Regions from separate parts of the Vreelandella subglaciescola genome, predicted to be linked through region 1. Evidence: riboswitches for the same ligand, from Rfam matches in the RefSeq annotation. Region 1 holds a riboswitch; the other holds the start of a gene.

Region 1 (4,416 bases):
GATATTCGGCGGCGCTGATCAACGCTAACGCGTCACGCGCTAGACTTCCTGATACAGCTCGGCGCCCTCTTCACGAAACTTCTTCGCCTGTTCTTCCATGCCTGCCATTACCGCCTCTTGATCGCCGGTCAGGCCGTTGGCCGCGGCGTACTCACGCACTTCATGGCTGATTTTCATCGAGCAGAACTTTGGCCCGCACATGGAGCAGAAGTGCGCCACCTTGGCCGAGTCCTTGGGCAGGGTTTCATCGTGAAATTCGCGCGCGGTATCCGGATCAAAGCCCAGGTTGAACTGGTCTTCCCAGCGGAACTCGAAGCGCGCCTTGGACAGCGCGTTATCACGACGCTGGGCGGCCGGATGGCCCTTGGCCAGGTCGGCGGCGTGGGCGGCGATCTTGTAGGTGATAATGCCGGTTTTGACGTCGTCCTTGTTGGGCAGCCCGAGGTGCTCCTTGGGCGTCACGTAGCACAGCATCGCGCAGCCGTACCAGCCGATCATCGCCGCCCCAATCCCCGAGGTAATGTGGTCGTAGCCCGGGGCAATGTCGGTAGTCAGCGGCCCCAGCGTGTAGAACGGCGCTTCGTCACACTCTTCAAGCTGCTTATCCATATTCTCCTTGATCAGGTGCATGGGCACGTGGCCGGGGCCTTCGATCATCACCTGAACGTCGTGCTGCCAGGCGATGCGCGTCAGTTCGCCCAGGGTTTCAAGCTCGGCAAACTGGGCTTCGTCGTTGGCGTCGGCGATCGACCCCGGGCGCAGGCCGTCGCCCAGCGAGAAGGCCACGTCGTAGCGCTTGCAGATCTCGCAGATATCCTCGAAGTGGGTATAGAGGAAGCTTTCCTGATGGTGGAACAGGCACCACTTGGCCATGATTGAGCCGCCGCGCGAGACAATCCCGGTGACACGTTTGGCCGTCAGCGGCACGTAGCGCAAGCGCACACCGGCGTGGATGGTGAAGTAGTCAACGCCCTGCTCGGCCTGCTCGATCAGCGTATCGCGGAACACCTCCCAGCTCAGGTCTTCGGCAACGCCTTTGACCTTCTCAAGCGCCTGATAAATCGGCACCGTACCGATGGGCACCGGCGCATTACGAATGATCCACTCGCGGGTTTCGTGGATGTTCTGCCCGGTGGACAAGTCCATCACGGTGTCGGAACCCCAGCGGATCCCCCAGGTCATTTTGTCGACTTCTTCCTCGATGGACGAGGTCACCGCCGAGTTGCCCAGATTGCCGTTGATCTTGACCAGAAAATTACGCCCGATAATCATCGGCTCGGTTTCCGGGTGGTTGATGTTGCACGGGATGATCGCTCGCCCGGCGGCGACTTCGTCGCGCACGAACTCGGGCGTGATGTCCTCGGCCATGTTGGCGCCGAAGCTTTCGCCCGGATGCTGATGGCCCAGAATGCGCTCGACCTCTTCGCTGCCCGCGTATTCGGCGGAAAGCGCCTGACGACGCTGGTTTTCGCGGATGGCGATAAACTCCATCTCGGGCGTGATGATGCCCTGGCGCGCGTAATGCAGCTGGGTGACGTTCTTGCCCTCTCGGGCGCGGCGCGGGGTGCGGCTCAGGTCAAAGCGCAGCTGCGCCAGCATCGGGTCGCTCGCCCGGCGGCGGCCGAAATCGGAGGTGGGGCCGTCGAGAAACTCGGTGTCGGCGCGCTCATCGATCCAGGCTCGGCGCAGTTCAACAAGCCCCTGGCGCAGATCGTTGGTGGCGTCCGGGTCGGAGTAAGGGCCCGATGTGTCATAGACCAGCAGCGGCGGGTTTTCCTCGTTGATCCCCGAGGTGGTGGTCGGCGACAGCGAAATCTCGCGGAACGGCACGCGAATATCCGGGCGCGAACCCTCAACGTAGACTTTGCGCGAGCCGGGCAGCGGCTCAATCGCGGCGGCGTCCACCTGGGCCGTTTCGGCCAGAAAATGCGACGTTTTAGACATACAGAAAGCTCCCATGGTAATGGCCAGGGAGGCGAGGGGAGACTGGGCGGAAAAACAGCGAACCAGAAGTGCACCAGTGCTTGATCCCTACGCCGGTACCCTTCCTCGAACCGCGCGAAACGCGATGAAGAAATTAGCCGGATCAGGTTCAACGGGACCAGCGCTTGGGATGCGGCCGTGGCAACACGGCGGGCATCTGCGCTATCTCAGCCGGAATCACCGGCACCCCGTCAAGCGAGAGCCGCTACTCTAAGCCAGAGCCAGCAGCGCTGGCAACTTTCTGTGACAAAAAAGTAAACAGCGGACAAGCAGGCAAAATAACTTTTCTGGCTATTCTTATCGCCATATTTTGAACTTGGGCCGCAAAAAAGCTCTAATAAAGGGCAACTTACTTAATCTAATCGACCCTATACGACAATAAGGATCACCATGACATCAATGATCAAACCGCTGGGCTACACCCTGGGCCTTGGGCTTGCCCTTACCTTGGCCGGCTGCGCCGCTTCCACCGGCAATTCATCACCCGCCGACGATACCGCCACGCCGGATGTCACGCTTGCCAACACCTACTGGAAGCTCACAACGCTTGAACAGGGCACCGTGGCCGCCACACAGGACAACGAGCGCGAAGCGCATTTTGTCCTGCATGAAGAGGAACACCGCGTGGCCGGTGCCACCGGCTGCAACCAGCTGATGGGAAGCTACACCATGAACGGCGAGCAGATCGCTTTTAAACAAGTCGCCACCACCATGATGGCCTGCCCGGACAGCCAAGGGTCGGAGCGCGCGTTTCTCAATGCCCTCAATCAGGCCAGCGGCTGGGACATCGACGGCGAGACGCTGACGCTAAGCGGTGAGAACAACGCGCCGCTTGCCCACTTTGAGGCCGTGCACCTGTACTAGTCGCCATTCGCCACTAGACGCCATCCGCCGTTTTACGGCTCTTTCCACCCCTATTATCTACTCGCCCCAGGGAGCCGCCCATGAGCGCTGCTAATCTGCTGAATTTGAACCACAAGGTTGCCATCGTCACCGGCGGCGGCAACGGTATCGGCCGCGCCAGCAGTTTGATGCTGGCCGACCACGGCGCCAGCGTCGTGATTGCCGACCTGAAGATGGAAAACGCCCGCCGCGTGGCCGATGAAATTGAAGCCCGGGGCGGCCACGCGCTGGCGGTTACCTGCAACGTCACCGACGATGACGACCGGCGCGCGCTGATCGACAAGACCCTCGAGGCCTTTGGCGGCCTCCATATTCTGGTCAATAACGCCGGCGGCGGCGGCGCGGGCAAAGAAAGCCCCGACGATATCGACGTTGAGCGCTTTGCCAGCGTGTTTGAGCTCAACGTGTTCAGCATCTGGCGGCTGTGCCAACTGTGCGCGCCACACATGCGCGCCGCGGGCGACGGCTCCATCGTCAACATGTCCTCCATGAGCTCGGTCAACAAGAGTCCGGCGATCAGCGCCTACGCCTCGTCCAAAGCGGCGATCAACCACATGACGGCGAATCTCGCCCACGACTACGGCCCCGAGATCCGCGTCAACGCGGTGGGCCCCGGCGCGGTGCGCACCGATGCGCTGGCTTCGGTTCTCACGCCGGATATCGAAAAGGCCATGCTCACGCATACCCCGCTTGAGCGGCTGGGCGAACCCGACGATATCGCCGGTGCGGTGCTCTACTTTGCCGCGCCCATTTCCCGCTGGGTCAGCGGGCAGGTGCTGTTCGTCAACGGCGGTGGCGTGCAAACGCTGGACTAAGACCTTGGCCAAGGATCAGCAGCGCAGAGAACGTGCGTGACAGGGGCAGGATGCGCTATAGTCGCAGTGCGTGTTTGCACCGCAGGAGACAAGGATGCGCCGTTGGCTTATCGCCGCCCTGCTCGCACTAACCGCGTCGCAGACGTTTGGCAGCAATACGACCCAGATCACCTTTTGTCATGATAACGAAGACCGGCCGCCACGTTTTTATGTGCGCGACGGTGAGTGGCAAGGCCGTGATATTGACGTGCTTGACCGCTTGTTTGCCGATAGCCCCTGGCGCTATCGGCTCGACGCCATCCCTTGGCGGCGCTGCCTGCAAAGTACCCAGTCAGGCAAGCAACATCAGGCCGTGTTAAGCGCAACTTACAGCGTCGCCCGAGCCAAACATTATTACTTCAGTAACAGCTACTATTCCCACACTCCGGCGTACCTCTATATGGCCAGCGCCGACAAGAAAGCCCCTGAAATCACGCGCCCCACAGACCTCTATCGTTATCGCGTGTGCGGCGTCGCCGGCTTCAACTACGTCGGGTTTAACCTTTCCGGCAAAGGCATAGACCGGGGCGCCAAAGATCTCTCACAGCTGATTGACAAACTGATTGCCGGACGCTGCGATATCGCCCTCTCCCGTTCCGAGATTATTCAGGGGCTTCGGGAACACGGTCGGATTCCCTCGCCGGCGGCGCTGGAACTGCGCGCGATTCCTCACGCC
Region 2 (4,416 bases), 1.1 Mb from region 1:
GTGCGAACGGGAGCGGCGCTGGCAGGTCGCACCGCTGTGCTATACCGGCGTCCGCCAGCTGTTAACCGCGCGGCATTATCTGGTTGATGCCCTGTAATCCATGATGCCGCTGGCACCACGCGCTGAAAGAGGCTGCAATGGACGAAACTGCTGTAGATGACAAAGGGCAATACGCCAAGCTGTTTAACGACCTCGACAGCGAGGCGCTGATAACCCTGGGGCTGGTGCTTGGCGCCACCATACTGTTGATCATACTCTCCCAGCGCGGGCTTAACTGGCTAGCCAACCGGCTACACGGGCAGGCGCGTTTTCGCACCTTTGCGCTGGTGCCGGTAACGCGGCTGATCATTCTGCTGACGGCAGTGGTGATCAGCGTGCCGATTATCATCGAGCCGTCCTTCAGCAATATGGTGGCGCTGCTCGGGGTCGCGGGGCTGGCCATTGGCTTTGCGCTCAAGGATTACGTCAGCAGCCTGATTGCCGGCGTGGTCTCGGCGGTCGAGATGCCGTACCGCCCGGGCGACTGGGTGGAAATTGATGGCGTTTACGGCGAGGTCAAGCACGTCGGCCTGCGCACCGTTGACGTCGTCACGCCGGACGATGATCTGGTGGCCATCCCGCACCTGAAACTGTGGGACTCCCCGATATACAACGCCAACAACGGCGAGCTCAGCCTGCAATGCGTTGCGAGTTTCTATCTGCATCCGGAACACGCAGCCGGATGGGTGCGCACGGCGCTGCGCGACGTAGCGCTGACCAGCGCCTATCTCAGGTTCGACAAACCGGTCGTGGTGGTGGCCGAAGAGCAGCCATGGGGAACGCACTACCGCATTCGCGCCTACCCCATCGACCCGCGCCAGCAGTTCGACTTCGTGACCGACCTGACCGTGCGCAGCAAGGCCGTGCTTAGCGCTGCGGGCATCCGACCGGCGCTGTTGCCGCCGGATGCCGCAATGCCCGCTCGCGATAGTCGTTTTGGGGCTGGCCGTTAGGCCTCTTCGGGAAACTCGGCGCTGTGGTAGATGTTCTGCACGTCGTCGAAGTCGTTAAGCATCGCCATCAGCTTCTCCAGACCGGCCACGTCGTCGCCTTCGATGGGCGTGGTGGTCTGGGGCAAAAACTGGATGTCGTCGGCGTCAAAATCCAGTGCGCCGAAGGCATCTATCAGCGCCTGACGCGCCTTGGCGTACTCGGTGTGCGGGGCAAACACGGTAATCTGGCCGTCTTCGCACTCGATGTCGGTAACGTCAACGTCGGCTTCCATCAGCGCTTCCAGCACGCTTTCCTCGTCTTCGCCGGCAAAGGCGAAAATCGCGCAGTGATCGAACATGTGGCTGACGGTGCCCGGCGTGCCGATCTTGCTTTTGGTCTTGGTAAAGCAGCCGCGCACGTCGCCGAAAGTGCGGTTGGGGTTGTCGGTCAGACACTCGATGATCAGCATCACGTTGCCCGGCCCGAAACCCTCGTAGCGCGCGGGGGAGAAGTCTTCACCACCGGCGCCGGTGGCCTTGTCCAGCGCCTTGTCGATCACGTGCGCGGGCACCTGATCTTTCTTGGCGCGATCCAGCAGGCCGCGCAGCGCCAGGTTGTTGTGAGGATCGGGGCCGCCGGACTTGGCGCACACGTAAATCTCGCGCCCGTACTTGCTGTACACCTTGGTTTTGGCGTCGGCCGTCTTGGCCATGGATTCTTTACGGTTCTGAAAAGCCCTACCCATGTTGTCGTCCTGTGTTGGTTCCGTGCCGTGCCGGCAGTCGTCACGACATTAAAGAGGCACGATTTTACGCCACAACCGCCTACGCGGCTATGGGCTTTCCCGAGCCGTGTGGGGGCAGGCTTGTTGGGAACCGGGCGATGGGCTAAGGTCTGGCCTGCATGACACGGGGTGTCCCGCCGAACGGCGGGGCTGAGACAACACCCGACGAACCTGATCCAGTTCATACCGGCGAAGGGATGTCAGCGCAGTGCCTGAAAAGGGCGCTCGGCGTGCGTCCCTCGCCCCGCATTTGTGACTCACATCTGCCATCACAAGGGCCACGCCATGAGTACTGCTTCACACCTTTCTTCTTCTCCCGTCGCGCTGCCGCTCGACCAGCAGGTTGTGCTGGTGACCGGTGCCGGCCGCGGGCTCGGCGCAAGCATTGCCCGGGCGTTTCTCAACGCCGGCGCGCGGGTGGTGGTCAACTATCGCAATAGCGTTGACGCTGCCAACGCGCTAGCCGCCGAGGTGCCCGAGCGGGCGCTGGCGGTGCAGGCCGACGTCTGCGACGCGGAGGCGGTCAAGGCCATGCTGGCCACCGCGCGCGAGCATTTTGGCGCGCCGGTGACCACAGTGATCAACAACGCGCTGCCCGATTTCTCGTTCAACGGCGACGCCCGCCCCAACGCCGACGCGCTGACCTGGGAGCACCTCGAGCAGCAGCTGAAAGGTGTGAATCAGGGCGCGCTGAACGCGATTCAAGCCGCGCTTGCCGGCATGCGCGAGCAGGGCTTTGGCCGGGTGATCAACGTGGGCACCAATCTGTTTCAAAACCCCATCGTGCCCTACCACGATTACACCGCCGGCAAAGCCGCGCTGCTCTCGCTGACGCGCACCTTTGCCCATGATCTAGGGCCGGACAACATCACCGTCAACATGATCTCCGGCGGGCTATTGCGCACCACCGACGCTTCGGCTGCAACGCCCGACGCAGTGTTTGACCTGATCGCTGCCAATACGCCGCTGCGCCGCGTGGTCACCCCCGAAGAGTTTGCCGACGCCGCGCTGATGTTTGCCTCGCCCTGGAGTCGTGCGGTCACCGGCCAGAATCTGGTGGTCGACGGCGGGCTGGTGAAAGACTGATGGCTACGCCCTCTATGCACTTGAACCTGTTTATCATGGGCTGCGGCCACCACCGCGCCGCCTGGCGCCACCCCGATTCCGCCGCCGAGCGGATGGGCGATATCGGCTATTACGAGGCGCTGGCGCGTACCGCCGAGCGCGGCAAGTTTGACGCCGTGTTCTTTGCCGACGGCCACGCCGCGGGCAACGTTGCCGGTGGGCCGCTGTGGTATCTGGAACCGCTCACTGCGCTTGCCGCCATGGCTCGGGCCACCGAACGTATCGGCCTGATTTCAACGGTGTCGAGCACCTTCTATACGCCGTTTCACGCCGCGCGGATGCTGGCCTCGCTGGATCATATTTCCGCCGGGCGCATGGGTTGGAATCTGGTGACCTCGATGTTTGACGCCGAGGCGCGTAACCACAACTACACGGCGATGCCGCCCCACGCTGAGCGCTACGCCCGCGCCGAAGAGTTTGCCAACACGGTGCTGGCGCTGTGGGACAGCTGGGCCGACGACGCGCTGCGCTTTGACCGCAACGGCATGTTTGCCGACCCGGACAGGGTGCGCCCGATCAATCACCACGGGGAGCATTTTCTGGTGGACGGCCCGCTTAACGTTCCGCGCCCGCCTCAGGGAAGGCCGGTGCTGTTTCAGGCCGGCGCCTCCGATCAGGGCCGCGACCTTGCCGCCCGTCACGCCGAAGCGATCTACGCCGTGGCTTATGATCTGGAATCGGCGCAGGACTACTACCGCGATATTCAGGCGCGGGTGGCCGCCGCGGGGCGCCCGCCGGTACCGATTATGCCGGGGTTGGTGACCTATGTCGGCGCCACCGAGGAAGAAGCCAAAGCCCGCCAGCGCGAGCTCGACGAGCTGCTGCCCACGCAGGATTCGCTCAACCAGCTAAGCCAGTTTATCGGTCAGGATTGCAGCGATTGGGAGCTCGACGCGCCGGTGCCCGAGCTTCCGCCGCTGGAAGACTTTACCGGCCCCAAAGGGCGCTACGCGACCATTCTGCGCATCATCGAGTGCGAACGGCCCACGCTGCGCCAGCTGCTGGGACGGCTGGCCGCGGGCGGTGGGCACTGCACCATGGTCGGCACGCCGGAGAGCATTGCCGATGAAATGCAGCGCTGGGTGGAGCAGGGCGGCGCCGACGGCTTCAACCTGATGCCGCCGTCGCTGCCTTCGAGCATCGAGGACTTTGCCGAGCAGGTGGTGCCGGTGCTGCAAAAACGCGGCCTGTTCCGGCACGACTACGCAGAGCGAACCCTGCGCGGGCATTTAGGGTTGGAACGGCCGGGCGCGTGAGTAATATCGATATGTTGTTGTAGGAGGGCAGCTTTACCCATACCCCGGGCACAAGTGCTGCGCGACCGCATCCCCACCGAACCCCGGCAGGCCTTTGGCCTGCGTCGCCCGGTGAACCGGCCTCCTACGAAAATCTCTTAATATCAATGCATTGTAGGAGGGCGGCTACGCCGCGCGACCTGCTGTGTCATGTCAAAACATCACGACTGCCGCCCAAAGCGACGCACCAGCGTGGCCAGGCTTGCGAAATCGTAATGCTCGCGGGCGGGCATTATCCGC

Evidence for each region. Region 1 has a riboswitch for thiamine pyrophosphate ahead of thiC (phosphomethylpyrimidine synthase ThiC). Riboswitches for the same ligand answer to the same signal wherever they lie in the genome.
Region 2: linked by a shared signal. The riboswitch ahead of B5495_RS05400 (3-oxoacyl-ACP reductase) and the one ahead of thiC (phosphomethylpyrimidine synthase ThiC) in region 1 are both predicted to bind thiamine pyrophosphate.

What each region holds. Positions count from the first base shown of each region.
Region 1 is NZ_LT670847.1:2,230,316-2,234,731, reverse strand. It holds gene thiC (phosphomethylpyrimidine synthase ThiC) at 40-1,944, opposite strand; TPP riboswitch at 2,012-2,184, opposite strand; gene B5495_RS10435 (META domain-containing protein) at 2,374-2,847, shown strand; gene B5495_RS10430 (glucose 1-dehydrogenase) at 2,928-3,701, shown strand; gene B5495_RS10425 (substrate-binding periplasmic protein) at 3,796-4,416, shown strand, end outside.
Region 2 is NZ_LT670847.1:1,164,782-1,169,197, reverse strand. It holds gene B5495_RS05415 (hypothetical protein) at 1-97, shown strand, start outside; gene B5495_RS05410 (mechanosensitive ion channel family protein) at 138-992, shown strand; gene B5495_RS05405 (YebC/PmpR family DNA-binding transcriptional regulator) at 989-1,717, opposite strand; TPP riboswitch at 1,872-1,971, shown strand; gene B5495_RS05400 (3-oxoacyl-ACP reductase) at 2,042-2,842, shown strand; gene B5495_RS05395 (LLM class flavin-dependent oxidoreductase) at 2,842-4,137, shown strand; gene B5495_RS05390 (sodium:solute symporter family transporter) at 4,338-4,416, opposite strand, start outside.